2 regions of the Clostridium cellulovorans 743B genome follow, and region 1 is predicted to be linked to the other one. Evidence: a T-box and tRNA genes for the amino acid it is inferred to sense, from the RefSeq annotation. Region 1 holds a T-box; the other holds one or more tRNA genes.
What was found. The T-box of region 1 lies ahead of metG (methionine--tRNA ligase). A T-box ahead of a tRNA ligase gene usually reads a tRNA of that ligase, here a tRNA-Met.
Positions count from the first base shown of each region.

Region 2: it encodes a tRNA-Met, which carries the amino acid that the T-box ahead of metG (methionine--tRNA ligase) is inferred to sense. The anticodon was not compared.

Region 1 covers NC_014393.1:3,994,535-4,010,603, reverse strand. The annotation lists gene CLOCEL_RS16315 (winged helix-turn-helix domain-containing protein) at 1-1,289, shown strand, start outside; gene CLOCEL_RS16310 (M35 family metalloendopeptidase) at 1,448-3,448, shown strand; gene CLOCEL_RS16305 (serine/threonine protein kinase) at 3,746-4,609, shown strand; T-box leader at 4,729-4,993, shown strand; gene metG (methionine--tRNA ligase) at 5,056-6,672, shown strand; gene helD (RNA polymerase recycling motor HelD) at 6,844-9,108, shown strand; gene CLOCEL_RS16290 (hypothetical protein) at 9,378-9,713, shown strand; gene CLOCEL_RS16285 (DUF6273 domain-containing protein) at 9,802-10,413, shown strand; gene CLOCEL_RS16280 (GNAT family N-acetyltransferase) at 10,850-11,374, shown strand; gene CLOCEL_RS16275 (GNAT family N-acetyltransferase) at 11,579-12,178, shown strand; gene CLOCEL_RS16270 (aminoglycoside 6-adenylyltransferase) at 12,195-13,067, shown strand; gene CLOCEL_RS16265 (hypothetical protein) at 13,227-13,631, opposite strand; gene CLOCEL_RS16260 (helix-turn-helix transcriptional regulator) at 13,821-16,069, shown strand, end outside.
Region 2 covers NC_014393.1:4,566,245-4,582,313, forward strand. The annotation lists gene ftsH (ATP-dependent zinc metalloprotease FtsH) at 1-196, opposite strand, end outside; gene hpt (hypoxanthine phosphoribosyltransferase) at 226-765, opposite strand; gene tilS (tRNA lysidine(34) synthetase TilS) at 788-2,176, opposite strand; gene spoIIE (stage II sporulation protein E) at 2,319-4,700, opposite strand; gene tnpA (IS200/IS605 family transposase) at 5,187-5,660, opposite strand; tRNA gene CLOCEL_RS18945 (tRNA-Met) at 5,829-5,905, opposite strand; tRNA gene CLOCEL_RS18950 (tRNA-Met) at 5,923-5,998, opposite strand; tRNA gene CLOCEL_RS18955 (tRNA-Leu) at 6,013-6,101, opposite strand; tRNA gene CLOCEL_RS18960 (tRNA-Met) at 6,107-6,183, opposite strand; tRNA gene CLOCEL_RS18965 (tRNA-Met) at 6,198-6,273, opposite strand; tRNA gene CLOCEL_RS18970 (tRNA-Leu) at 6,288-6,376, opposite strand; gene CLOCEL_RS18975 (hypothetical protein) at 6,554-6,742, shown strand; gene CLOCEL_RS18980 (LSm family protein) at 6,805-7,290, shown strand; gene CLOCEL_RS18985 (S1 domain-containing RNA-binding protein) at 7,468-7,869, opposite strand; gene CLOCEL_RS18990 (FtsB family cell division protein) at 7,916-8,185, opposite strand; gene yabQ (spore cortex biosynthesis protein YabQ) at 8,248-8,637, opposite strand; gene yabP (sporulation protein YabP) at 8,647-8,934, opposite strand; gene CLOCEL_RS19005 (RNA-binding S4 domain-containing protein) at 8,987-9,265, opposite strand; gene CLOCEL_RS19010 (HU family DNA-binding protein) at 9,375-9,650, opposite strand; gene yabN (bifunctional methyltransferase/pyrophosphohydrolase YabN) at 9,739-11,208, opposite strand; gene CLOCEL_RS19020 (putative polysaccharide biosynthesis protein) at 11,211-12,752, opposite strand; gene spoVT (stage V sporulation protein T) at 12,968-13,513, opposite strand; gene CLOCEL_RS19030 (SurA N-terminal domain-containing protein) at 13,819-14,838, opposite strand; gene CLOCEL_RS19035 (SurA N-terminal domain-containing protein) at 15,170-16,069, opposite strand, start outside.

The sequences.
Region 1 (16,069 bases):
GCATGAGCATGCTCCAGTCCATGCTTTTGAACATAGAAGAAAGTGAACGCTGGTATGAGGAATTAAAGCAGTTGGAGGGAACCTTAAGTGGAAGTGCTAAAAAAGAAGCAAAAGGGCAGCTTGTCTATTTGGACATTGGATTGCCACACCGTGGAAGCAGTACCCTGATTGATATCATAAAAAATGCAGGAAACCTCTTAATAAGCAGTAACATCGTCCTGCCGGAATTCTCCGTTACCAGTAATCTGCCATCCCAGATGAACGGGGCAAAAGATTTTTGCGAATGGAGTAAGCGGGATAAGGAACTGGCAAAGAGTATTGGGAAAATCATAGAATTTACCTTGGGGAAATATGGGAAAGGACTAGTAAACCTGGCTCTTGCGGAAAGCTTTCTGGAAAAAGGAGAAGACAGTTATGAAATCGCCAATCTGACCAATAAGGGCATGATGCAGGCACAGGCAGGAGGTAAGATTGAGCGGTGCTTTGTGGCGACAGGGATTTTTGCATGGCTGAATATTATTAATGATCATGCAGAGGATGCAAAAGAACTGTTACTTAACTTTCAAAAGAAGGTAGAACAGGAAGGGTCAGTAAAGCTGTTAACCAATTTAACTGCTTTGCAGATACGGATTGGTCTCTATCAGGGAAAGACAGCTGAGGCGCTGGAGTGGATGGAGCAGGCACCAAATGAGGAAATGGAATTCTGTACTATGGAGCGTTTTCGGTATCTGACAAAGGTACGTGTTTACCTGTTAATGGGGAAATATGAAAAGGCGATTAGTCTCTTGCAACGTATCCAGTATTATGCGGAACTGATGCATCGTACTTACATATCCATGGAAGCAGATCTTTTGTTAGCCATTACTCAGTACAGAATGGGCAATGGCAAATGGGAAGAAAATTTACATAAAGTATTAACTAAGGCAGAAAGTTATCACTTTGTACGTCTTATTTCCAGAGAAGGAGCTGCAGTAAACCGGATGCTTAAGGAATTCACTTTAAAAGGTAATAAGACCCAATACTATAAGGCAGTATTTGTGGAGACAGAAAAGATAGCACTTGCCTACCCGGGATATTTGAAACAAGTCACAGAGTGTGCAACTTTTAGTGAAAATGCTATTAAAATCCTAAAGCTTCAGGCAGAGGGACTTTCTAGTGCAGAGATCGCGGGGGAACTTGGACTTAAAGTAGAAAATGTAAAATATCATAATAAGCAGAACTTTAAAAAACTTGGAGTGAACAGCAAAACAGCAGCTGTTACCGAGGCAAGAAAGAGAAAGATAATCTGAAAAAAGAAGGTTAGATAGAATGAAAATTAAAACAGATAATGATGCATCAACATTTACGATGACTTCAATTGTAATAGTTGAGATAACATGAGGTATTAAACACTAGTTGGAAATAATAAAAATGACAAATTATTTTGTTTTTTATGGAGGGGAATTTTATGGGAATTCTTAAAGCAACATGGGAAGTAAAATCAAGTTATGAATCAAATGCAAATGTAAAGGTAGTGTTTTCTCTTACAAATATCACTGATAAGGATTATTATATATTGCCACGATATACACCATTAGTTGATTTTGACACAGATTCTGTTGAGTTATATTATGGCGAAAAACGCATGATGTATATGGGTGCGTATTTTTCGTACAAGGAACCAATTGATTCAAATTTTATAAAAATTGGAGCAGGACAGACTCTTAAAAAGGAACATAATCTTTCTTCCTATTATGAAATGAAAAAAGTGGGTCAATATAGTATTTTCTGCAACAGAAATATTGGGATAAAAGAACATTTATCAGATATGCTGACAATGACGGAAAGTATAAAGACAGATGTGGTAAAGATTAATGTACAAAGTATCGTACAGGTGGGAATAAAGAAAAGTATTCCTTTTGATGATATCGAAGAAGCAATACTTTATGGGGATTCAGAGAGTGTCTTGTATTATAGAGAAGGAACTGTGTATTCTAATGGTAGACAGGAATTGAAACCTTCAGATTTACAAAGTATGATGCTTTTAGTGCATCGTCAGTTAAAAAGGCTGAGTCAGAAATGTGTTGACAAAATTGGATTTACGACAGAAAATTCTCCACAATTTAAAGATATTTTTAATAGCTATGATAAATATAATTTTATAAAAGACATTATGAAAAGAATCAATGGCAGATTAAAGAATAAAGTTAGTTATCATCTTTGGAATGAAAGTGTACCAGGGGTTGCGGAAAAAAACAAACAGGGAGTTGTAGCGTTTGTAATGCCTTATAATATGCTATATCAAAATCATATTTTTTTATTGAATGCTTTTTATGAGCAAGCAGTATATGGGGATATGGATAGTCAGGTGGCTACTATTTACCATGAATTATCACATACAGTTAGAATAGGTAAAACAAATCCTATTATAGATTATGAATATGGTATAACTAATTGTAGGAAACTGGCAAAGGAGAGTCCAGAAAAGGCCGTGTTGAATGCTGATAATTATGCATGGTTTATTTCAACTATATTTTCTTATTGGAAAAAACTTGGATATGTTAAAGATATATCTTTTATGCAGCCGAAGGCAAAGGAGAATCCAACATTGATAGCTGATACGAAACGGAACAAGCTATATGGTTTTTTTGAAGGAACTGATAATTGTATTCATGTGCTTATTTATGATGGAAATAGTAAAACTTGGATGACAAATTATCCAATTTATTCATCTAAAAATCCACCAACTACAAACAATAATCCAGCAGCAGTTATATTTAATGATACCTGTTATGTGTTTTATAACAGCAGTAAAGATCATACGTTAAAGTATATGACTTGCCCATTGGATAAAATTCAACCAGGCAGTTGGAGCTGTAAAGATAAGATTGAAGGGGTAAATAATACAACATCGATATTATTCTCACCTTCTGCTACCATTATTGATGATAAGATATTACTGAATTATGTTACGAATGCAGAATTTGTTGATGTCTTACTCTGGCTGGATAAAGATGTGAAAAAAGTATACGAGACAGGAGAAACTGTATCAAGAAAGAAATACACATCAACAAGATATATATGTTCACCGGGAAAGTATTTCCACTCATATATTTATAAAGCAAGTGATAAAAAAAATAGCATATATGTGTATGATTTAAGGGGACCAATGAGGACAGATTTAGAACTCCAAAATATTTCTGGCGGGGAACCTAGAGGAAGCATTGTTGATCATTATTTACAAGTCAATGGGACAAATGACGGAAATCTTTGTCAATACCATATTGATACAAAAGAAGAGGTCACTGAAAATTCTATAATAACAACTATAGTAGGAAATGATTTAGATAATGATTTTAAAACAAAAGGCGGAATATCCGTAGCTACATTAGGTAACGAAAATTATGCACTTTATATTGGGAACGATGACGGAGATTTGGTCTTTATGTCTCAGACAAGGAGTAGTTGATAGGAACGTTGCAAATCATTCAGAGGATAATGTTTAGAAATAAACTCCAGTAGAAAGCACTTATAGCTAACTACTGGAGTTATTGTTAAGTAAAGGTAGAGTTTTTTCACGCTTACGAAATAAAAAGATGATGTTGTAAAACCAACTTAATAATATAATTAGAGGGTTTCACTAAAGAATGATATAATTATGATAAATTTATCAGTGAAAGGGGAGTGTAGTATGGTTATAAAAACTTTTACAACTATTCTTTGGAGGGAAATTAAAAGATAGCCCTCTATATTTAAGGAGGATTATATGATATTAAAAACAATTGATCAATGTGAGTTTCAGTTAAAAGAGGAGCATAATTTTTCATGGCTGAGTAACTATGGAAAAGTGTTTACGGTTTTTTCAGAGCAGGATTCTGGAAATATCGCTTTTGGAATAGAGGATGGAAAAAATAAGTATTTTATAAAATATGCTGGTTGTTGTACAAAAGAGTATAAGGGCAAAGTGGAAGATGCAATTATGCGAATGAAAGCTTCTGCACAAATCTATGAGGATATTAAACATCCTAATTTAATTCAGCTAATTTGGCATGGGGAAATTGGAAAAGGATATGCATGTATTTATAAATGGGTTAATGGAGAATGTCTACATGCTCATTGGGACTTTGAAAAATATCCCAAATATACTCATCCACAATCACCTAATGTTAAATTCAATAACCTAGAACTTAAGCATAAGTTGAACTGTCTAGATGTTATATTTAATATTCATGAGGAAGTTGCTAAACAAAAGTATGTTGCTATAGATTTTTATGATGGTAGCATAATGTATGATTTTGATACCAATACAACAACAATTTGTGATATTGATTTCTATTCAAAATCGCCAGTGAAAAATGAAATGGGACGTATGTGGGGCTCATCAAGATTTATGTCACCAGAGGAATTTCAATTAGAAGCATCTATTGATGAGGTTACTAATGTATTTACAATGGGAGCAGTGGCTTTTGAGTTATTAGGAAATAACTATAATAGAAGTATTGAAGAATGGAAAGCATCAGAAAAGTTATTTCAGGTTGCTAAGAAAGCTACAAGTAATGATAGAAATCAACGTTATCAATCAATTAGTGATTTTTATAATGCATGGAAAATAGCTTTAGAAACTAAATAGTAAGTAATAAAGATTTTAGATTTTATAGCGTTGAGGTGAAAAATTACCTAGGAAATGTTGACTTTTACCACTTTTACATTAAATATATTGACAATGTAATCAAGAAGAGTATAATAACAATAAATGCAAAGAAGAGGAAAGTAGCTTTAAGAATACTTTTACAGAGAGTTTCTATTGGTGAGAGGAAGCAAAGGATATTAAAGTGAAAATGGCCTTGGAGTGATGCACCGAGATTTTTATTATAAAAATTAAGGCTGCAACGGGTTCACCCGTTATAGTGATAGAGTATAATCATATGGTTTATATGACGTACTTGATGAGGTGCATATTGTGAGATATGTATGAAGTAGGATGGTAACACGGAGTTTAACTCTCGTTCCTAAGATTAATTTCTTAGGACGGGAGTTTTTTTATATTTTAAATTATTATTGAGGAGGAATTATATAATGAATATTTTAATTGGAGGAGCGTGGCCATATGCGAATGGCTCACTACATATAGGTCATATAGCTGCATTATTACCAGGAGATGTACTAGCAAGATACTATAGAGGAAAGGGAGATAATGTCTTGTATGTTTCAGGAAGTGATTGCCATGGAACTCCTATATCAATTAGAGCAAAAAAAGAAGGTGTATCGCCAAAGGATATAGCAGATAAATATCATGGAGAATTTAAAAAGTGTTTTGAAAAATTAAATTTTTCTTATGACTATTATGGTAGAACAGATGATGAATTTCATAAGAAGGAAGTACAAGAAGCGATCCTTTTGCTATATAATAAAGGATTGATTTATGAAAAAGAAGTAGAGCAAATATACTGTGAACACTGCAATCAATTCTTACCAGATAGATATGTTGAAGGAGTATGTCCAAAATGTCACTCAATAGCAAGAGGTGATCAATGTGATAATTGTGGTTCTTTGCTAGAACCTTTAGAACTTTCGGAAAGAAAATGTAAGTTATGTAATAGTGAACCAATAGTGAAGAATGCAAAACAGTTATACTTCTCTTTATCTAAATTTCAAAACACTATTAAAGAAAACCTAGATAAGACTCAAGGAAACTGGAGAATTAATGCAGTAAATAATACAGAAAGATATCTGAAGGAAGGGTTATGCGATAGAGCTATATCAAGGGACTTATCCTTAGGAATAGATATACCTATACAAGGCTTTAATGATAAAAAGGTTTATGTATGGATAGATGCTGTATTAGGATATCTTACAATGAGTAAAAAATGGGCATTGGAAAATAAAAAATCCTACGAAGAGTTTTGGGATGAAAGTGCTATTTCATATTATGTGCATGGTAAAGATAACATACCTTTTCATTCTATAATTTTACCAGCTTTAATAAAGGGTATAGGTTATAATAAGTTACCTGAAAGGATAATATCTAGTGAACATTTAACCTTAGAAGGTAAAAAAATATCAACAAGTAATAACTGGGCTGTGTGGGTACCAGATATAATAGAGGCTTATAACTCTGATGCCTTAAGATATTTTTTCTTAATTAATTCACCTGAAAAAAGAGACACGGATTTTTCTTTTAGAGAATTTGTGAATAGCAATAACGGTGAATTGTTAGGGGCATATGGAAATTTAGTTAATAGAACTTTAGTTTTTGCTAAAAAATATTTCAATAATAAAATTCCAAATGGAAGAGTAGACAGTAATATAAAAAAAGAAATAGAGAGTTTATATGATCTTATAGGTAAATTTATTGAACAAGGAAATTTAAAAGTTGCACTTGAGAAAATTTTTGAATTTATAAGAAGTATCAATAAATATTTTGATGAAAAGACTCCATGGATTACTGTAAAGGACGATTTAGAGGTTTGCGGTAATACAATATACAATTGTATTTATTCAATAGCAAATTTAGCAAATTTACTATCACCATTTTTACCAGAATCTTCAGCGAAAATAAAAGCATGGTTAGCTATTAATGAAGATAAGTGGGAAGCCATTAATCCAAATTGTGGGGTTTCAATTGAGGAAGTTACAATATTATTTGAAAGGCTTGATAAAAAGATAATAGAAGAAAAATGGTATAACTTTTAAAGAAATTTTATAGGAAAAGTTCTATCCCTACTTTAATTATAGCATATGTAAAATCTTAAATATAGACTGTTCATTTCTATGGACTACTGCTAGAATGTAGTAACTATGGCTTTTAACGTTCTTCAAAGGCTAGATTAAGTTTTGCTTTATTTAAGTTTAGGAGGGATGCGCATGGATAGGAATGATCATGAATGGAAGGTTGAAAATCGATGGCTGAAGGAAGTTCTTAAAGAGGCTCAAAAGCAGTTTGATAAAAAACGCAACTTTAAAGAAAATTATAGAAAAGACGCTATTGAAACACAAAGGGAACTTTGGAATGACATAGGACCTGTTTCCATAAGTAATGGAATGGAGCAGATTGTAGGCTTTATGGAATACATTACTACTATGAAAATTCAAAAGAAAAGGCATGAGCTTGCAAGAAAATTTCAAGATAAATATGAGAAAATAATTTTATCGCCATATTTCGGAAGAATAGACTTTATTGAAGCTGGAGAGGAAGAAGAGAAGTGTTATATTGGAATTTCTAATCTCACTAATGATAATTATGATATTCTCGTGTATGATTGGAGAGCCCCGATTTCTAGTATGTTTTATGATTATGAGATTGGAGACGCGGAGTATAAATGTCTTGAAGGAACTATCCATGGAAAGATTACGTTAAAAAGGCAGTATAAAATTAATAATGGCGAAATTGAATATATGTTTGATAGCAATCTTAAAATTGATGATGAAATACTTCAAGATATTTTGGGTAAAGGTACTGATAGTAAGATGAAGGCTATAGTAACGACCATTCAGAGAGAGCAGAATAAGGTGATTCGTAATGAGGAGTATAAAAATCTCATTGTTCAAGGCCCTGCTGGAAGTGGCAAAACCTCTGTTGCCCTTCATAGAATTGCCTATCTTTTATATAAGCACAGAGACAAAATAACAGCTCAAAATATAGTAATATTTTCGCCAAATGATATTTTTAACGATTATATTTCAAACGTATTACCTCAGCTTGGAGAAGACAACATGCATCAGACAACTTTTAAAGAGTATATGCATAAATCACTTGGCAATGGGTTTAAAAAAGAAGATTATAGTGCAATGATGGAATATATTCTTGGGGCTAAAAAAGGATTAAACTATTATAGACGAATCGATAGCATAAAATATAAGTCTTCCACTGAGTTTATTGGGATATTAAAAAGATATGTAGACTATGTTGAAAAAGCAGATAGAAACTTTAAAGATATAATTTTCAGAGATAATCTAGTAATATCAGCTGAAGATTTAAAAGAATCATTTTTCAAGGATTATGTACAACTTCCACTTAAAAGGAGACTTAAGAAGATAAGAGAAAGAATATTATTCCTTATAGAGCCTTATGAAAAGCAGCGAGTAGAGGAAATTGCTAGTGAACTTAGGGACTCTGGTTCTTATATAGATAAAGTAGAAATTACGGAATGTAGTATACAAACTGTAAAAAGTGAAATGAAGGACTTATACTACGGCATAGATAAGATGACAAAATTTGATTTAGTAGATATTTATAAAAATCTTTTTGAGAAATTGGAGTTTTTTTCTGCTGTTTCAAACAATGAATACAGTGAGAAGGAAGTTGATGGAATCAAGAAATATACATTAGAAAATCTAAAGGCTAGAACACTTAATTATGAGGATCAGCCTATCTTGTTATATCTAAAAGGTGCTTTTGGAGACATGCCTAAGACCTCAGATATCAAATATGTTATTATTGATGAAGCACAAGACTATACACCGTTGCAGTATGAAATCTTTTATCAGCTTTTTAATAATGCTAATATCACCATATTGGGAGATATACACCAATCTATCAATCCATATATGAATGTTGGAAGTTATAATAATATCTCTAATATATTGCCTCTTGAGAACACTTGCATTGTAAATTTAACTAAAAGCTATAGATCTACACTAGAGATAACTAGATTTTCAAGGAATCTTCTTCATAAGAATATTACTGATGGATGTGTTGAAAGAAGCGGAGATGAGCCTTTATTACTTGGTTTTTCTGATGTAGAAGCCATAAGAAAAAGAATTCTTGAAGATATAGAATTATATAAGGACAAAGGCTACAAATCAATTGGCATAATAACAAGAACTGCAAAGGAAGCAGCTGAGGTATATCATTCCTTAAAAGACAAGACTCCTGTTAAAGTTATAATGAAAGATGATGACGAATATGTAAGTGATACCTTAATAATACCAGCTTATCTTGCTAAAGGTTTAGAATTTGATGTAGTGCTTATCTATAATGCAGGTAATGGTAACTACAACTGTGAAGAGGAGAGATTGCTGCTTTATACTGCATGTACAAGAGCCCTTCATGTTTTATGTATATACTATTGGGGCGCGTGTACACCACTCCTTAAGGATGAACTTTTAATTAATATCTCCAGAGGTTGAGGAAAATTTAAAATAGAAGATTTTATATATTATAATTTTATTATCAAACCCTGCTACAAATAATGTAGTGGGGTTTATACTTTTGGTAGTTTAGGATTATATACGGTGGTTGAGAAATTCTTCTATTTCAATGATTTACCAAATGATTTATGCGAGATATAATTATATATAGTAATTATTAATCAATTCATAGAAAACGTAAATTAATAGCGATAAAACTAACTGTCAAATAGGAATTTGTCGCGGAATTAAAGAAAGGAGATTTTATTATGAATGAAAGAAAATATCCGCTAAGTTTATTTGTTTTTGGGTTTATTACAAATGTACTTTTTCGTTTCTTTTGGTTATTTATTCCAAGCATAATCTTGCTAATAATTGGTTCATTTATTGAGTCTTGTTTATATATTGGGTTGGCATTATTAATCCTTGATCTGATTTTATCACTGATTGAGCAGTTGAAGATTTACCAAGCTGCACTGCAAGAAAGCGACAACCCGGATTTCTGTTCTTTTCAAGATGCTTTATCAAAAGATGGTAACTGGCGACAAAACGTTATGGAACTTGTAGACAAAAAGACTAAAGAAAACAAGGGAAGTGCGGAATAAAAGCACAGGTAAATTTCACTCGTACACCGTGTAACGGTTTATATTTAAAGGTTAAGAGATTGCCTATTACAAAGAAATGAGTGTTTAAATGGGAGATATAAAAATCGACTCATCATTATTATTTGGCGGTTATAATTGGCGTGTCCTTGACATACAAAACAATAGGGCTTTGATTATGACAGAATATATTATAGAACAGCGTGCTTACCATGATGCTTATAAAGATATAACATGGGCTGACTGCGCATTAAGAAAATATCTTAATGGTGAATTTTATGATAAATTCAACGTAACTGATAAATCAAGAATAATTCCGGTAATAAATAAAAATCCTGATAATCAGTGGTATGGTTCAAAGGGCGGAGCAGATACAAAGGATAGTATATTTTTATTAAGCATTGAGGAAGTAGTGTGCAAATATTTCGGTGATAGTAGTTCAAAACTGTATAACCCAGGAAAAAATCAAAGATACTGGTTTGAAAAAAAAGATGAAAACAACAGTAAACGAATAGCAAGACTTCCGGGTGAAAAATGGAGTACTTGGTGGTGGCTTCGGTCCCCTGGCCGCGTTAATGTAAAAGCCGTGTACATCCACGGTGACGGTAATATAGGTATCCAAGGCAACAATATATTGAAAGGCAATATCAGTGATGGAAAATGTATAGGTGGTGTTCGTCCCTCATTGTGGTTGAAGCTATAAGTTAGAATTTCCTTACAATTGATTCTGATTTTATACTTCCGTTTTTAACATTATTTATATTCTGTATCATTTTTGAACTTATAAAAGCAACTCCTAATTTAAATTTTATGAGAGTAGGCGATGCATCACTGTCAATTCCTTGCTTTTTTACGGCTACACAAAAAATAATATAGATAATTTTTATTGAATTCCTAAAATGTAACCAGAATATTTAAAATTTTGGGAAACTATTAATCCTATTTGTGAAGGATATTATAAAAGTGTATCAAAGCCATATTAGAAAGATAATAACAAAGGTATAGGAATAAAGTAGAAATAATGTAATAACCGGCTGTGGTGACGGTGAACCATACCACAAATAGCTGAAACTTGGTTTTTAGAATTAATGCTGAAACTAAAAGAATTAGAAAATAGGTAAGAAAATTCGGAGGGAAAAATGATATATCACAAGAACGAAGATGTCTTAATACGTTCTATGCAGGAAGAGGATGCAAGAAAATTGGTTAAAGCCTTTCAGGAGCAGGGGTGGAATAAATCAATAGAACTATTTAACTATTATTTTAATGAGCAAAAAAATCATGCAAGATACATATTAATAGCAGAATTTTGCGGTGATATTGCAGGCTACACAACCATATTACCGAAAGCATTAGAGGGACCGTTTGCTGATAGAAAGATTCCAGAAATCTGTGATTTTAATGTGCTAATAAAATATCAAAGAAAAGGCATTGGAAATATAATCCTTGATGTTGCGGAAAAGATAGCAGGAAAAATTAGTAACACAGTTTCTCTTGGAGTAGGACTTCATTCAGGATATGGAGTTGCTCAAAGAATTTACGTTAAAAGAGGGTATATTCCAGACGGTTCAGGTGTGTGGTTTATGAACAAACAGTTGGAACCATACACTACTTGTAATAATAATGATGATTTAATTTTATTTTTGTCAAAATCATTAGTATGACATCCTAAGTACCCCCTATGCTTTGATTTGAGACTATTTTCTTAAAATAGGTTTGTAACAGTTTTCGATGTTTACTTCAGGAAAAATAAATTTTTGAAAGAGTAAAGATATGAAATATAACAATGTTAAGATAAAAATAGATTTGTTCAGATGTAAAAAATAATTTTTATGCTGAATGAAGGCATGATTTAAAGGAGATAAGATATGAGAATAGATACGAGAAACTTTTTAGAACTAAAAGGAGATTTAGTCTATTTAAAAAAATTGGACCCAGAGTATGCAGATGAATATTGGTCAAATTTTGATGACTGTAGTATAGAAGCCATGATTTTTACTGGGACGCAACAAATATTTAGTAAATCAGATATCACTACATATTTAGAAGATATATGTAGTGATAGAAGTAGGATTGATTTTTTAATATTTTCTAAGGAATCAAATAAAGCAGTAGGTGAAGTTGTAATTAATGATATTTATAGAAATAACAGAAGTGCTAATATGAGAATTATTATATACAGAAAAGAAGAGTTTAATAAGGGCTATGGTAGTGAATCCATAATCTTAGCTCTAAATTATGGCTTTGGAATGCTTAACTTGCATAGAATTGAGTTAGAAGCATTTGTATTTAATGAAAGGGCAATTCATGTATATGAAAAAATAGGTTTTAAAAAAGAAGGAATTAAACGAGATGGTTGGTTCTATAATCATAAATATTATGACATGATTACCATGAGTATCTTGGAAGACGAGTTTAGAGAAAAATATATACATAGTCAAGTCTCTTTGGATGAATTTAATAATTAAAACTTGGGGGATTAAAATGCGTACTGAACAAGAAATGTTTGATTTAATATTAAATACAGCAAAAGAAGATGAAAGGATTCGTGCAGTTTATATAAATGGATCAAGGACAAATCCTAATGCCATAAAAGATATTTTTCAGGATTATGATGTTATATATGTTGTTAATGATACAAAATCCTTTCGCGAAGATAGAAGTTGGATTGATAGATTTGGACAACGGCTATATATGCAATATCCTGAGGAGAATTCTAAATACGAAAGTGATGTAGAAAACTGCTATGGTTGGCTTATTCAGTTTGCTGATGGAAATCGATTGGATTTACATGTATGCACTTTATCCTATGTATTAAATACAATTAAGAAAGAAAGGCTTTGCAAGATATTATTGGATAAGGATAGTTGTTTACCACAAATGCCAAAGGAAACTGACGAGGATTATTGGATAAAACAACCTACAAATCGTCAATTCTTAGAGACTTGCAATGAATATTGGTGGGGTCTAAATAACGTTGCCAAGGGATTATGGCGACAGGAAATACCATACGTAATGGATATGCTAAATTATTGCGTACGTCCTCAATTAATTCTTTTATTGGAATGGAAGATAGGGTTTAAGACTTCTTTTTCTGTTAGTGCTGGTAAGTCGGGAAAGTATATGTACAGATGGCTTGAAGAGGATAACTGGGATAAATTTTTAAAGACTTATCCTGCTGGAAAGGTAGAGGATATTTGGCAAGCTGTTTTTATTATGTGTGATTTATTTAATGATATCGCCAAAGAGGTAACAAATAAAATGAACATTATTTATAACGAACTAGAAGCAAATAATAGTTTAAAGTTTTTAAGGGATGTACATAAGTTGCCTAAAGATGCAAAGGAAGTATATTAGAAACTTACAACCTATGATAGCTGATAATAAATTCTATTAAGAATATAAAATAAATGGTCTAAGATGAATGAAAGCTGCAAAAAGTAGTTTATTTGTCTTAGACCATTAAAAGTTCATTCAAATATACAAGTTTTATCATCTACTAGGTCGTTATATTAATCAAGTAGATGTTTTTGAAGTTGCCCAATAGTAGAGCCAATCATTGTTATGGTAGCCACCAACACTAACAGAATCATCGATATTAACATAATTAAAGGGGTAAAGAGCTTCCTCTAATAAAGATGAATCATCATAGGCTGCGATAGCAATATCCTCAGGGTTATCTTCATAGAAAATCTCTGGATAAAGGTTTTCGTTATAAGTTGAAATTACCAGACTACTATCATCAATACCAACATCATAAATGTCACTTAACATGGTATCAAGAGTAATGTGGTGGCTTGTGTCTACAAAATAGATGTCATCAAGGTCAGTGGTGTTGATAGTTTTAATATACTCATGGTTACTTCTATGTGTGGCTAGATCAAGAGTAGTACTTTGAACTTTGTCTGAAAACATTTTCATTTTCCTTAATAGAACACAACATGCTTTACTATAATAATATTTCAGCATATGGATAATATACATAGTTTGGAGTAGGAAATTTAAATAAATTGGAATGTATGCGATAATATTAGTAATATAGAAAATAAATTGAAATGAATTTGAATTTTAAATTGAAACCGTATATTTGATAAAGGGGTATATGCACTTATGAATAAAATCTATGTTACGGAAAAAAATATAGCCATTTCAGAAGAACTGGAAAGAGAATGGAAAAATCAATTAAATCAGTTTGGAATGATTTATCTTTTTGCTATGACAGGCTTTGGGAAAAGTTCGGTTGCTGAAGCTTTTGCTGAAAGAAAGTTTAGCAAATGGACAAGTATTAGCATAGAAGAAGAAGGTTTTTTAGAAAAGATTGAGGACTACTTAATAAAAAACAAAAATACAAGAGTTAGAACACTACTTATATTAGATGGTTTGCAATGGCTTTTAGAAGAGCCGGCACAGGATAAATTAGTAGAGCTTCTTGCAAATTTAAATAAGGGTCAAGGGAAACTACAGTGTTTGCTATTAAGCAGAGCACCATTACCTATTTATTTGAAGCCTTTCTATTTAACAAAACAACTTGTTATTGTAAATAAAGAATCTCTTTGGTTAGAGAAGAGGCATATTCAAATGTTGTTAAAGAAGGAGAATCTTTTTGATAATTTACAGAAAGCTGAAATAGAAGGATTGGTAAGGCTTTCTATGAATATTACCAAAGGTTATCCTATTGCATTATGTTCTATTATCAGGACTTTGAACGAAGGCTATAGAGATTATGAAGCTATAGATAAAATTGGAAGGCAGGACCTTTTTCATTATCTAGATAGAACACTTTTTATAAGGTGGCAGAAAAGACAGATAGAAGCCATGATTAAGCTGTCAGCATATTCGAAATTTAATTTAGAAATGGCAGAAGGTGTTTTAGGGGAAGAAGCTAAAGAAATAATAGATAGTATTATGGTAATTAGTAGCTTTTTTATTTTCACTCCACCAGATACTTATGAGATTCATAGGTTCTTCTTACAGTTTTTAAGGGTAAAGCAAATGGCTCTTCCAAAGGAGGAAAGAGTTCTTATTTATGCTAACGCAGGAAAATGCTATGAAAAAAGGCGAGAATTAAATGAGGCATTAAGGTGTTATAAGGAAGCAGGACAAGTTGAAAAAATTGCAGAGCTTGTGATATATCTCAGTGAAAATGTAGATGGAGATTTTATAAAAAATAGTGAAGTCTATCTTAAGGAGCTTCCAAAAGAGATGGAGGAGAAATTTCCTAAGCTTTTAGGAGTGAAAACCTTACTTTTTTCTTATCAAATGAAGGTGGAGGAAAGTAGCCTATATCTTCAAAAGTTAAAGAAAAAAGTGGAGGAGGAAAAGAAAAAAGGGGGAAGAGGAGAAGCCTTAAAAGTTTATGTGCGTACCCTTGTAGCACTTCCACATGGAACTTCAGAAGATGTAAGAAAAAAATTAATATTCCTGTCCAAATATATTTTGAGGTATGGTATTTGTATAGAAAATATAATACCTACTGGAAATATGCCAAGTGTCATAAATGGAGGACTTGACTTTTCCAAGTGGTCTAAAAACGATAAAATTCTATATCCAGTTATGAAAAAAGCAGTAGAAGCAGTAATTGGAAAGGAATCTGTTGGACTTGCAGAGGTATGTATGGGTGAAAATCTATATGAAAAAAATAAAAAGACAGAGGCAATGAGTTATTTAACTAGAGGACTTTCTGATGCTAACTACAAAGGATCTATTCGTATTCAATATGCAGCAATTGGGGTAATGGCAAGAAATTTTCAATCTGAGGGACAAGCAGATACTGCTGAGGGGATACTTATTAATATTCGCGATAAAGCAGAAGAAATTGGGTTTAAAGAAATACTGCCTAATATTCATGCAAGTCTTGCTTATTGTGCTTTATTGAAGGGGGAGACAAATAAAACATCAGAGTGGATGGAAAGTTATGCTCCTAATGAACATCAAAGCTTCTATATAACAGATCGTTTCTGTTTGTTTACCAAAGCACGGGTTTATGTGAGTATGGGAAGGTATATGGAGGCTTTATATATTTTAAATATCTTAGAGAAATATACTCAACTGTATCATAGAAATTATCTTCAGATTGAAATAAATCTTTTAAAGGCTATTATCCTATTTAGACGTGGTGAAGAGTGGGAAGAACTTTTTCTTGTAGCAGTGAAAAAGGCAACGGAATATCCGTATATACATATTATTTCTGATCAAGGAGCAGCTTTGTTGCCACTATGGAGAAAATTTGATTGGAATTCTTCTGAAATAAAACCTGCGTATATAAAAGCTGTTACTAGTGAATTGAAGAAAATGGCCATATACTATCCTAATTACATAAAAGAGAAACATGATTTTGAAGAACTAAGTAAAAAAGAATT
Region 2 (16,069 bases), 570 kb from region 1:
CAGTAAGTTTTCCCGAAATAGTCATATTATCAGGATTAATATCAATACTCTTAACTTTATTATCTTCCCAATACTGTTTAAATTCATCAAGTCTAACGACCTTAGAACTACCTCCGCCACTTGAAAGCACAAATGCCGTTAATATAACAACTGATACTATTAATATCCAAACCGTAGCACTAAATGATTTTTTCAATTAGGGCCCCCCTCTCTTTCTCGGTTACTTTATTTTTTGTAAACACTTTCTTTTAATACTCCTACATAAGGAAAATTTCTATACTTTTCTGCGTAGTCTAATCCATAGCCTACGAGAAATTTATCTGGGACTTCAAAACCAATATATTTAGCATCTATTTCAACTTTATGACGCTCTGGTTTACTTAAAAATGCTGCAATCTCTATAGTTGCTGGTCTTCTATTCTTTAAATATTCGACCAAGTACTTCAAAGTAGTACCACTATCAACAATATCTTCGACTATTATTATATCCTTACCCTCTATTTGAAAATCCAAGTCTTTCAATATCCTTACTACACCTGAACTCTCTGAAGAATATCCATAGCTTGAAACTGCCATAAAATCCATACCAATTGGTATCTTTATTTCTTTCATAAGATCTGACATAAACATTATAGAACCCTTCAATATACCAATTAGGAATAAATCTTTACCTTCATAATCTTTAGTGATTCTTTCACCTAACTCTTTGACCTTATTTCTTACCATAATTTCGTCAATTATTATTTCTTCTATACAGTCATTCATAAAACATTCACCTTCTAAACAATCAACCTTCTACTCTTATTTTTAGTATATTCTTAGTCTTCTCAGTTATCTTGTAAATATCACTGGTTCTATATCCCACTACCCAAGCTATGTTACCATCAAAACAAACAAGTGGTATATTATCCCGTTCTTCTTTTGGAACTTTTTCATCTATAAAATAGTCTTTCAATTTTTTCTTTCCGTTCATTCCAAAGGGAATAAAATAATCACCATTTTCTCTGTTTCGAATAAACATGTCATCTTTTATTGTATCATAATCGAAATATCTAGTTAAATAGCTTTTGGAAAAAATCATATCTTTTTTATAACTTATAACTTCCGTCTCAACATAACTCTTTATCTCTTCTATGTACATCCTTGAATTTGCAGGTAACTTGTACCTCCATTTTAAATTATTGTTTCCTTTTAAACTATATCCTATTTCTATATGTCCATAACTATTATATGCAATAATTCCGTGTAATAAGTCTATACTTTTCCCTGAATTATTTCTTTGAAGCTTAATTATATCGTAAATATGTTTTTTCTCAAAATTAAACAACCCTTTTGCCACAGTATTATAAGCTTTTCTTATTACTCTTGTTAATATGGACTCTGGCTCATTAAATGCATTTTTACTTATTATAACTTTATTTTCTCTTACTTCACAATAGCTTTTATATTTTTCATTAGCTATGGCTTCTAAATATTCATTATCCTTTTTCACTGTATCTGATAACCTTACCAAGGTATTTATGATATCAGAATTAAAATTTTCTTGTATGTATGGTATTAGTTCTAATCTAACCTTGTTCCTGCTATATATTGTTTCTAAATTTGTTGCATCTATTCTAGGATTAAGTCCATTTTCTTCGCAATATCGTTCTATTTCTGATCTTGAGACATCTATAAGCGGTCTTATATATACTCCATCCCTAACAGGCTTTATCCCTTCAATACCTTCCGTTCCTGAACCTCTCATTATTCTCATAAGAACAGTTTCCGCCTGATCATTTGCATTATGAGCAACGGCTATTTTATCTGCTTTAAGTTTATGCTTAAGTTCTTCAAAAAACTTATACCTAACTTCCCTTCCTGCCATCTCACTAGATATTCCTCTATCCCTTGCTATCTCTTCGACCTTCTCTCTTAAAACGAAAAACTCAATTCCTAGTTTCTTGGAAAGCTCGATAACATAAGCTTCATCAGAATCAGCAGCATCACCTCTTATGCAGTGATTCACATGAGCCACGTATAATGTAAGATTATACACTTCCTTCAGTTCATTAAACACATGAAGAAGGACAACAGAATCCGGACCACCAGAAAGCGCAACAATTACTACGTCGCCTATACTAACCATCGAATTTGAACTTATGGTTTTTTTAACTTGTTTAATTAACTTATCCATTATGCAATCTCCTAGCTCGATAAATCCACACGTGACATATGGATATTATAACATAAGAAAATAGTAAAACAAGCATAGGTCAGCCTATGCTTAAAATTAATATCTGTATTAATGAAAAATTCAATATATTTTGAAAAAATACTTAATAAACATTATAGATTCTAGACACAATAGCAGTCATATCATCCTTCACTTTACCGTTAGAAAGTTCTTTAGCCTTCTTTATAATGCTTTCAACCAAATCTTTGGGATTTGTTGTCTTTGTTTCTTTTAAATGTTCAACTATCCATTGAGGTTTTCCTGTATTATCCCCATTATAATCTATTACCCCATCGCTTACCATAATGATAAAATCACCATTTTCAACATCACTCTTAGTTACGTCTATATCCGGCTTATCAAGAACACCTATAGGAAGCGTTTTTGAATTTATTACTTCTATATGATCCTTCTTTTTTATAAAGCTAGCTGCAGCACCAATCTTAATAAACTCAACTTCACCACCATATAAATCTATTGTACTCAAATCCACTGTAGAATATTTCTCATCCTCTTCAAACTTCATATTCATTATGGAATTCACAGTATTTATAGATGTGCTTTTAGACAATCCTGCTAACGTAAATTTTTCAATCAGCTCTACGACTGCATTACTTTCTTTGCAAGCTTGTGGTCCTGATCCCATACCGTCACTTATCATAACCATATATGTTCCATCTTTTAACTTATTAAAAGTATAGCTATCACCCATAATTTTTTCTTGACTCTTTGCTGCAGTTCCTACATAAGAAACTACATGATACTTTGGAGTTTCCTCAAAAGTAACGGTACATTTATTAGTCTTAGGATTAATAGAACATCCCTCATCACTTACACACATATTTTTTTCCATAACGTTTTTCAATATCGGTAAGACGTCTTTTACACAACTTTGAGAGCCCCCGCAAGACTCCATTTCCATCTTAATAACAATCCTATTTTCTTTAGTTTTAAAGCACATTAGATCATAGTATCTCACACCATGCCTGTTAAAATTATGTATAAGCAATTCTTCAAGGTCTCCATTGAAACAAACTTCCTCATTGAATTCCTCACTTATTTCTTCTACAGACCTCCCCATATTTTCTATCTGATTTGATAATATTTCTCTACCTTCACAAAGTCTTTGTCTCCACATCTCACTTATAACAAAGTTATTCATTAACTCCTCAGCATTCTTTATAAGCACCGTCCTCTTTACACATTTTCTTTCTAACTCATCTGGAAGTGCTACGGTGCCATAATCATATTGTTCTAATAATTCTTGGAAAGCCGAATGTGTCAAATAAAATTCTCTTTTCCAACAAATATTATACATATTACAACTTGAACAAACCCTATCAGCTAAGTTCTCTACAATCCTTGTACTTTTCTGCTTCATTGCTAACTTATCATTATCAGCTAAATCATCAAGAACCTTAGATATATTATGAAGAACCTTAGAAAAGTTATTTAACTTCTCTTTATAAATTTCCTTTATTTTAGAATTATAATTTTCCTTTAATATTTCTTCTTTTTTATTTATATTCAATTCTTTCTTGAATCTCTCATAAATTTTACTTGGAGTTAATAAGAATATTGCTGTGCTAATCAACGCCTCAATCATTGAAAAATCCATCTGAAACTTGCTATATATAAGTAGTAATACGATAGATATTATACAAGCCAGAGAACTAACTATCTTTCCAAGTTCTTTAAATACACCTGTTGCAAGGCCTGCTAATGCAAGCAAACTTATATAATCTATCATAGAATTAGTTGACATACCACAAATAACACCAACAGCAGCACCTATAGAGGCCCCTACGGCACTTCCATTTATGTATCCCAAAATCATAGTTATAATAATTGCAACAATATTTATTAACGATATTCCATAGATTTCAATACCCCAAGTTCCTGAAACCATAAGCGCTAAAAGAATAGCCATAGCTATAGTTTCTTCACTAGAATATATGTATCGAGTATTTAAATTTTTAAAAGACTTTATAGAATAAACCAAAAGTAGAAATATTGGTATTATAGTGACTACATCCAATAAAGTTGTAATAATAATTACATCTATAGAATAGTGATGCACAATAAATGTATAAATAATTTCTATAATCAAAATGATTGTTCCTACAAAAACACTATCTTCTTTTATAGATTTTTTTCCTGCAATTAAGTTATAAAAAACTATAGCAGCAATTAAAAATAAATATAGCCATAAATTATTAATACGATCAACTAAGGTTACATACCCTACAAATGTACCAAAAGCCGAGCAAAGACTATAATTAAACCTTTTTATTCGCCCTGTTGCTGCAACAAAGGAAATTCCAAAGGGTGCCGTATCATTAATAAGGCATACTCTACTTATTAAAAATGAACATACAAACAGTCCTATAAATTTCACTATGTCCCTTTTGGAGATCTTAGCCTTTTCATCCTTATCTTCTTTTGTTACCCGTTTATACTCCATCATATCTGCGCCATACTGCACTATATAACCCCCTCTGATTATTAAGTAAGGTCATTATATCAGAGTTGTATGGAAATCTTTGTCATTAGTTAGGTGTTAATTAAATAATCGTAGGACAAATAAAATTTATTTTTTATTGAAACTACAAATATATGCTGAAATTATAAAAATATTCACAAGATAAATATAAGTTAATGTTAATTTTTGTAACATATCTTAACTACTAATTTTATAAATCACGAATTCCGTAATAAACTAATTAAAAAAGATATATAATTTAATCAAAAGAAATCCTTCTTATCATTTCATAAAAAGTTTACTTATTATGATTATATTTTTAAGTCTATCCTCAATTCTTACATTTTATAATTTCTTATATAAAATCAGGACCACCCGTCAAACGGGTGGTTTGCTTTAGCCCTATAAGGGCATGTTACTGGCCGTGCTACTCGCACATTGAGCGGTTTGCCAACCGCATACCTTTACTGGCTGCACCTAAAAGGTGCTTTATTTTTTGCCTTTGTTTACTGATTCACCCGTAAACGGGTCAATAAATTCTTTCAAGCTCATTTGTTCATATGCTAAATCTTCCTGTATTTGATTCTTTATGTATTCTTCTATTATCTTTTTGTTTCTTCCAACTGTATCAACGTAATAGCCTTTACACCAAAATTGCCTATTCCCATATTTATATTTCAAATTTGCATGTCTGTCAAAAATCATCAATGAACTCTTACCTTTCAAATACCCCATAAACTGAGAGACACTTAACTTCGGAGGTATACTTACAAGCATATGTATATGATCCTTACATGCATTTGCTTCAATAATTTCTACTCCTTTATGTTCACATAACTTTCTAAGTATTACCCCTATATCCGCTTTTATTTTTCCATATATGATTTGTCTCCTATACTTTGGTGCGAAGACTATGTGATATTTACAATTCCATTTACTATGTGCTAAACTACTATTATCCATTACGGATATACCTCCTTTGTACTTTTGGTTGTGGTCGGCAAACCTACTACCATTTTACATTGGAGGTATTCTTTTTTTCTACTCATCGCTAGAAGCTTTTTAGAACCACAGGTAAAACCTGTGGTATTCGTAAAACAACAAAACTCCACATTTTATTGTGGAGTTATCTGGTAGCGGAAATAGGACTTGAACCTACGACACTTCGGGTATGAACCGAATGCTCTAGCCAACTGAGCTATTCCGCCTTATTATTCTATTTTAATGGTTGCGGGGGCAGGACTTGAACCTACGACCTTTGGGTTATGAGCCCAACGAGCTGCCAACTGCTCCACCCCGCGATATTATTTTTAAATGGTGCCGAAGACCGGAATCGAACCGGTACGATGTGTTAGCATCGCAGGATTTTAAGTCCTGTGCGTCTGCCAGTTCCGCCACTTCGGCACATTTGGTAGCGGAAATAGGACTTGAACCTACGACACTTCGGGTATGAACCGAATGCTCTAGCCAGCTGAGCTATTCCGCCTTATTATCTTTTAATGGTTGCGGGGGCAGGACTTGAACCTACGACCTTTGGGTTATGAGCCCAACGAGCTGCCAACTGCTCCACCCCGCGATATTATTTTTAAATGGTGCCGAAGACCGGAATCGAACCGGTACGATGTGTTAGCATCGCAGGATTTTAAGTCCTGTGCGTCTGCCAGTTCCGCCACTTCGGCACGTACTCTTGCGTCGCTTCTTTATATTGTATCTCAGCGACAAGATTTATTATATAATAGGTTTTCATATATGTCAACACATAATTTTAATTTTTTTAATGGAACCTGAATTCAATCATAGGAATATACTAATTTTAGGGACAGAGTTATTTTACCTGATCCCTAGAGGTGAAAATGATGGCTGAATTAATAAAACACGATTATTGTCATGTAGCTATAACTATAGTTATTAGAAATCGACCTGTGGCTGAGGCTTTGACTGGAGAAGTTCTTTCTGTAGGCGACAATTTTGTAAGAATAAGAGAAACAGCACCTCCAAATAGAATTTTAAATATTAATATAGATGCTATAGATTATTTCTATTAGAATCGTTTTGTAGTTTATAAAGGTTTGGAGATTTTCCAAACCTTTCTCTAAAGGAGACTACTATGGATATATATAACTTTTTATTAATCTTACTTTTATCAAACTTAAAAAAAGATCTCAATAAAAGTTCAAACAGAAACATAGTACTAAACCTAAATAGTAGCTCCAAAAATTCTCAGGAAGCTATGGAAACTTCAGCAACGCACTTTTTAGAAAACGAATTTGAAAATTGCAAAAACATATCGAATATACTCAATAACAATTGCGGGCTCGAGTGTATAATAGACTTTACTAAAAAAAATTCTATACCACTATCAAAAGATAATTCAGCTTTATCTCTAAATATTAATGATCACCCTTATATAAAAAAAGCTTTAGATACCTTTATCAACGAAAACTACCAAGGAAAAACAATAACCATTGAACCCACTAGTGGACATTCAATAACTGGTGAACTTGTTTCCATTAAAGATACTTTTATTTCTATAAAAACTGAAGATGGAAAATTAATCTTCTTTAAAAATGACAACATAAATTATTATTATTAATAACGTTCTAAACTACCGATGGCTGAAGTTTTATATAAACTTCTTAAATGATTTGAAACTTGAAACTTTTAACACTTTTATAGTTCATTTTTTGAAAAAGCTATTTTTTTAAATAAAAATACTGCTTAGAATACCTTTTTTATCTAAGCAGTATTTTTATTCTTGCCTTACAAGAAACTATTTCATAACTGATTTTTTGCTTTTTCCTTTTACGTCTTGATGTTTCTTTATATCTTGGAATCTTTCCTCACTGTCTTTAAGGAATTTTGAAAGCTTATCTTCAAAATCGCCACCACTTCTTTGATTTTTATTCCAGTCAATTTCCATTGGTCTAACGGTCTTTTTTGTTGGATTCGCTTGTTTAATAGATAGACTGATTTTCCCATCTTCTTCAACTGATAGAACTTTCACCTTAACCTTATCTTGTTCTTTAAGATGTTCTTTGATATCTTTGACATAATTATCCGCAACTTCAGATATATGTACAAGACCTGTCTTCCCCTCTACCTCTACAAATGCGCCAAACTTGGTTATATTAACAACCACTCCATCTACTATTGTTCCTGCCTTTAAAGCCATGTTGAAAAAATTCCTCCTTAATATTTATCCTGTTTTAATTGTTTAATTATTTATTGCCATCTACCACTGGTATTTCGCCATTTTTGATTAAATCGCTATTTTCTCTAGCTTTTTTTTCTATGAATAGATCTGATGAGGACATATTTACTTCATCTTGCAACTTTTCATTTTCTTCTGTTTCTACTTGTAACTGCGACTTTATTTCCTTCATATCTTTATTTATTCTTATGAAAGTAGTAACTTGATGAACAAGCATAAAGCAGATATAAACTGTAAAAATAGCAAATAAAAGCTTTCTAAGCTTAAATTTTTTCATATCCATTCACCTACAATTCCATTCTTACTACTATTGTAAAGTGTTTTCTTATCTAATTCAAGCTAATTTTTCTTTTTATTTTCAAGTAATAGCTGGAACGGATATTTGGCATAATTTATAGTTATCCTTAACACTTTTCCTAGAGCTAGATAACACCTATAATTAAATTTAATCATAATTTTGCTTACATATCTTAAATATATGTAAAGCCCTAAGGCTATATACATGTATGCATAAGGACCTAAAATAGCATAATTAGTAAAAAGTAAAAAAACAAAGGCAATAGAAGAAGCAAATATCCAGAATAAAACATCTTCTATAGCTGTGACAATTTTATTTTTATTATTAAGACCTCTTAAAACTCTATAGACATCATACATTATTCCCATTATCATACCGGTTAAAAAGCTAGACAATAAAATTATAAGCTGATAATTCCATTTTAACAGCATAATACACCTCTACTTAAACAACTTAGTCATTAAACTCTCGTTAGTTTTTTTGCTGCCAGTATAAACTATAGAATCTATTTTGCCCATAATGTTTACTTCACCATTATGAACATCCAACTTGTTCATCTTTAAATTCTCACCTTTTATAATTAATGGTCCTTGATTTGTATTTAAACGAATTTGTTCTTCATTAAATCTAATTACTTCAACTACGCCTGTTATAAATGCTTCTTTTCTATTTTTTAAGGTGATATTGCCTTGTTTCTCTTCAATTCTAATTTCTTTTTTTACTTCCATACTATCCCCTCCTATCACATAATGTATATGATTCAGAAGGAGTATTTATGCATTACTCTTCTCCATTTCCTTCTTCCGTATCTTCTTCGCCTGCTATTATCTCATACATACCTTTAGCATTATCTTTAGTTACATGATTTGCTATGTTAACTATTTTAGCTTTTAAAGATCTATTAGCATATAAAATTTCTATTACATCGTCTTCTTTAACTTCAGAACTTGGCTTAGCCACTTTACCATTTATAATAACTCTTCCACTTTCACAAGCTTCTTTTGCCACAGTTCTTCTTTTTATTATTCTTGATACTTTTAAATATTTATCTAATCTCATAATATCCTCCAATTATTTCTAAAAGAATATATCTTAGACACCTACAAAAAAAACCTAGACTTTTAATCTAGGTTCTTTTTGCCATAGTCCATTTTATGTATAAAAAGAATTATTTATTTACTCTATCTTTTAATTCTTTTCCAGCCTTAAATGATGGAACTGATGATGCAGGTATTTTTATTTCTTCTTTTGTTCTTGGGTTTCTTCCTGTTCTTTCAGCTCTTTCTTTAACTTCAAAAGTACCGAATCCAACTAATTGAACCTTTTCCTTCTTTTCTAATGCTTCTTGAATACTTTCCATGAAACCTTTTAATGCTGCTTCAGCATCTTTTTTTGTTAAACCTGATTTTTCTGCAATACTACTTATTAATTCTGTTTTATTCACTTTCGTTCCCTCCTTAAAGTGAGTATCTAATTCTTCTATTCTTCAAAAATACTAGAATTCCTTCTTTATCTAGGAATTTATAACTTTGTTACCTAATTCTTTTTATATTCTCTGCTTTTTTTGCCTCATCCCATAGTTCATCCAACTTCTCTATAGGTAGATCTTTGAATACAAAATTCCTCTTAACACAAAGCTGTTCCATAAATTCAAAACGTCTTATGAATTTATCTACAGTATACTTTAATGCAAACTCTGGGTTAATGTCAAGGATTCTTGAAACATTTACCACTGAAAAGAATAAATCTCCTACTTCTTCTAATATTTTTGACTGATCTTTTGTTTTATATACATCCTTTATTTCTTGAAGTTCTTCTAGCACCTTATCCATAGCAGGTTCTACTGAATCCCAGTCAAAACCCACCTTAGCTGCCTTTTCTTGTACCTTATGTGCTTTTATCAACGCTGGGAGAGCATTTGCTATATTCTTCATAGCTTCTGACTGAGAAGTTATACCCTTCTCTGCCTTTTTTAGTTCATCCCAATTTTTTAGAACTTCATTGCTATTTTCACAAGAAATATCCCCAAAAACATGAGGATGTCTATAAATCATCTTATCACAGATACCCTTTACAATATCATTTTCGTTGAAATATCCTTCTTCTTTACCTATAATGCTATGAAAAACTACATGAAGAAGTACATCACCTAATTCTTCTACAAGATTATTGTCATCTTTGTTATTTATTGCATCAACAACTTCATAAGCTTCTTCAATAAACTCCTCTTTAATAGATTCATGAGTTTGTTCTCTATCCCAAGGACAACCATCTTCACTTCTCAATTTCTCTATTATTGAAATGAGATCATAGAAATCTTTATATTCATTGTTATAATCCTTTGGAACATATACAGAAGTAAGATAATCGATTTCTTCTTGCCTATCTAATTCATAAAGCTTTATCTTTCTAATGATCTCCTCACCATCTACTCCAGCTGCCCTAACAAAATAGATTTCCTTTTCATCATTATAGAATTGAGAAAGATAAATTTTAACTTCGGAAGTTATCATTTTATTATATACTTGCGTAATAATTGTACCAACTCTTCTATCTATAACTTGATTTTTAACGTCAAAAGCATCTATAACTTTTAAACCCTCAATAGGATCTATTTCTAAAGCCTCCATCATTACATCTACAAAACTAACAGCTGTTAAAACTTTATATTCAATATTTTTCACTTTACATAACTCTATAAGATTATTGACGGATTTTTCGGCTACAAGTGGGTGTCCTGGCACTGCATAAACCAAAGTTCCAAATTCTTCATACTTTTTTATTATATCTTCCGCAATAGACTTATACACCTCATCAAAATTATCTAAAGTCTCATATCTGTCATCATAAGTTTCATATTTTATTCCCATCTCATCTATGTATTTCATAGTTGGGTGTATCTTGGTTCTAAGCAACACTCTTGAACTAGACTTTAAAGCTTCTAAAGTTCCAACTGTGATCGATTCTTTAGAACCTGGTCCTAAACCCACTATCTTTATCATCATCAATTCCTCCTTTTAACTTTGACTCTATCCATTAAATCATTATAATCAAAAACTCTAAAAACTATAATAAGTATACAATAGATTATAACACCAATAGTGATAGATGATAAAGTAGCTATAGCTTCACTTCCATATAAAGCTAGAAACTTACTATGGATTAATATAACAGGAATTATCATAAAAACGGATGAATATGCTGGTTTTGCTAAAGCATTATTAAAACTAAATTTAATTTTCATATCTCTAATTAACACTTTCAAATTCAACAGAGATGTAATTATATATCCTACAATTGTTCCAATAATACCACCAAAAACATATAATTGTGGTATAGGGACTAATATTAGAGTCAATATTATCTTTACAATCCCCCCTATAAGAGAATTTATAAGTGGTGAATACAATTTTCCAACTCCTTGTAATATAGCTGTAGTAATTTGAGTCATGACCATAAAAGGTATAGAAATTGATAAATATTTTAAAAGCATGTACCCTTCTGCCTTACCTGGAAATAAAAGATTTAATATTGGATCTGCCATGAAAAATAAACCAAGACAACAAGGAAATGCTATTACCATAGAAAAGCATATTGCTTGTTCGGATTTTTTTATAACAGAAAGTTTTTTACCCTTAATATATTCAGACGCTATTATCGGTATTAAGGAAGCACTTAAGCCTAAGGCTAACGTTAAGGGAAGATGTACTAATACACTTACCTTCCCTAATTGTCCAAGAGCCATAGTAGATGTTTTATAATCAAACCCCGCCTTAAATAACAATTGTGGTATCAATATAGAATCTAGCAAAGAAGTAAGACTTGCAATACATGATCCTATAGATATAGGCGCTGCAACTTTTATTATCTTTGTTAATACTCTATTATCTCTTGTAACCTTATCAAATCCCATCCGCACTTTTTCTCTATTAAATTTATACAAAAGATATATTAACCCAAAAACGCCTCCACCAGCAGCACCAAAAGCTGCTCCTGCTGCTGAAAATTCAATTCCCTTCGGCAAAAGTATGTACGCTAGTCCTACTCCGATCACCACTCTAGCAATCTGCTCAATGACTTCTGAGATTGCTGTAGGTGTCATATTCTGATGTCCTTGAAAAAATCCTCTAAAAGCACCAACTAATCCCACTATTACTGGTGCAAACGCTATTGCAACTATAGAATAGTACGCCTTAGGATCCCACCTTAACGCTGATACTAAATTTTGTGAAAATAATAATATGAAAGCACTAAAACCGCCTCCTATTATTACCATTAGCATCATAGCCTTGTTAATTATGTTCAGAACACCACCTTTATCGCCTAATGCACTTCGTTCCGAAACTAGTTTAGATACTGCTATTGGTATACCTGAAGCTGCAGCAAAAAAAACTGTTAAAAGTGGAAATGCCATCTGATAATAACCCATCCCCTCATCACCGATAAGCATAATCAATGGCCATCTAAAAAAAAATCCTAATATTTTAGCTATAATTCCTGAAATCCCTAAAATCAATGTCCCTTTAAGCATCGATTGCTTTTTCATAATATCCCCCCATAATCAGCATCTATTATTAAAATATTTACGATTATAAATGAATATTACACTTTTATAAGTTTCCTAATATAAAAATGCATCTCCGCCCAAAAGCAAAAGAACTGCCATGATAAGTGATTTTACCCATGACAGTTCTATTATTTTTTAACCATTTTTTAATTCTAATAAGCCCAATATTAATTAAAAAATATTCTTCTGTAAATCTATTGTTCCATTTGCTTTCCTAAAAAAGTTGCTGCTGTTTCTGCAAGTTTGGTTTCCACATCACCAAATTTAGTCCCTTCTTTACTACCTAAAACTACTGCTCCTACTGCATCACCTTCTGATATGATTGGTGCTATAACTTGTGAACTATATCTACCAACATCCTCTCCCTCATAAAGTGGAATTCCTTTGTTATCTTCAGCTATAGCAAAAGTTCTCCTACCTTCTATAACATCTTCAAGTTCTTTTGAAATTTTTTTCTCAACATAATCTTTTTTAGAAATACCACTAATAGAAACAAATCCATCTTTGTCTGCTATTAAAACCGTATGTCCTAAAGTTTGATTCAACGCCTCTGCATAACCTCTAGCAAAATTTCTTAGTTCCCCAATAGGAGAATACTTCTTAAGAATTACTCCACCCTCTCTATCAGTAAAGATTTCCAAAGGGTCTCCTTCTCTTATTCTAAGAGTTTTTCTGATTTCTTTTGGAATAACTACTCTGCCTAAATCATCAATACGTCTTACTATTCCAGTAGCTTTCATCGTTTGTTTTCCTCCTGTTTTTTGTTATGCTTTGTTATCAAATTTAGCATTTGCATTGTAAGAAAAATTATCCATAATCTTTTTGTTTTTTATCATTTTTTTTACAAATTTCTTCTTTTGTCTACACACAAAAATGTATAAAGATTATTTAATATGAATTTTATGGATTGACTTTTTCTACAAACCCTCTTAGTTCTTAAATTTTTGATAAAAAAATAGCTTATGCACTAATCACTTAGTACATAAGCCTACTATCTTCATTTGCTAAAAAAATGTTTATAATAAAAGTTTTCATTGTTAATTAACTAGTTTGTTAAGTTGCTTTTATATTCTTTTACTTTATCACTTCTTAATTGTTCAAGAACTTCTGTATATTTAGATGATTGCTTTTCCTGTAATAAAGAAGCTTTAGACTTTTCTTTTTCAAAAGGAATCGCTTCTTCAATTGGAAGAGCTTTGATTATGAAAAATCCATAAGTTGGTTCATCAATAATTTCACTTACCTGTCCTGGATTCAATGCAAGCGCAGCCTTCAAAAATCCTTCAACCAACTGAGATTGGTCTGTTACTTCACCAAGGTATCCACCTGTTTGACTTGTAGATGAATCTTCAGAATACTTTTTAGCAGCATCTGCAAAAGATAATCCACCTTTAATTTCTGCTAAAGCAGCATCTGCAATTTCTTTATTTTTAGCCTTATCTTCATTTGCATCATTTTTAATTAATATATATTGAACATGCTTTATATTGGCCTTTTCTGTCTTAAAAGTTTCTTCATTAAAACTAGTAGCAAGTTCTTCATCACTTACTGTAATATCTTTTCCTATAGCTTCTTTAGCCTTATCTGTTAATTTTCTATTTTTAGTATATTCTTTGAAAGATTCTGGTGTGAAACCTGCATTTTTAAGAACATCTATATATTTTTGCTCATCACCTTGACCATAATCAGTTTTCATCTTTTCTATCTCTTTATCTGTCTCAGAGTTAATCTCATCCATATTAATTTCTAGATTATTGTCTTCTATGTATTGTAGCATAAGCTCTGTATCTACCATATTCTTTAATTGAGCTTCTCTTTGTGCATTAATACTTTTCATAGCTTCTTTACTTGTCTCATATTTTTCGCCATACTTAGCCTTAGCTTCATCTATGTATGATTGCATAGCTGTATCTACTTCGCCTCTAGTAATCTTTTTTTCTCCAACCTTTGCAACCACTTGCTTCGCTTTAGCTGCTGGTGTTTTTTCAGCTATTCCACAAGCAGATACACTAATAATCATTGTGCCAAGCATAACTGCCGTAACTAATTTTTTTATATTCTTCACGTAAACTTCCTCCATTCACTACATATCCTTAAATTTCGCTCATTTTTTATTTTAGCATATTATATACATATTTCAATGGTTCTTATTTGCATATTTTTGAACTTTCAAATCAAAACCTCCGATGATAGCCTTACTATTCTATCATCGAAGGTTTCTTCTTAATCCACCTAAACTTTAGATGAAGGTATCTTATATTTGCTGAATAGCCATCCTATTGCTATACAAATTCCGCAACAACTATGCATCTGCTACATACTGTAATAAGAGGCTTTCCATATAATACATTATTTTTATAAAGCAAGAAATTTAAAACCCATAAGAATAATTTAAATTAACCCACTAACTTATCTTCATACTTAGTTGATTTTTCGTCTCTTAGTTGTTGTAAAATTTCTTCAGCCTTCTCACTTTGCTTAGTTTGTAATAAAGTAGTTTTTTGTTTTTCTTTCTCAAAAGCAATAGCTTCATCAGTTGATATAGATTTTATTATGAAGAAACCAAATGTTGGTTCATCTACTACTTCACTCATTTGTCCTGGATTTAAACCAATTGCAACATTTTTAAATCCTTCTACTAATCCTGATTCACTTGTTACAGCTCCAAGGTATCCTCCATTATCTTTAGTTGAAGGGTCATCTGAATATTTTTTTGCAGCATCTGTAAATGATAATCCACCTTTTATTTCAGCTAATGCAGCATCCGCTATCTTCTTCTTAGCCGCTCTATCCTCTGGAGTAGCAGAAGATTCTACCTTACATAGTAAATATTGAACAAACTTAGCATTAGCATTTTGTGTTAAAAACTCATCTTTCTTAAAGCTTGCATCTATATCTGCATCAGTAACTTCTGCACCCTTACTCATAGCTTCTCTAGCTTTACTTGAAATGTATGCATTTTTAATATCATCTTTATATTTTTCTAATGTATATCCATTATCTTGTAGTAATTTTTCAAAAGTGGCATCATCTCCACTACCATATTGATCTCTCGCTTGTTTATAAGCATTATCAACTTCAGCTTCCATTTCATCTTCGTTAATCTCAATATTGTTATCCTTAACATATTGAAGTAGTAATTTCAAATCAACAAGCGCTGATAAAGTTGTTTTTCTTTGTTCATTGATGCCTTTCATAGCTTCTTCATTTGAAGCATAATCTTCACCATACTGAGTTTTGGCTTGTTCTATCATATATTTTATTTCTTCATCGACATCTCCCTTGGTGATTTTTTC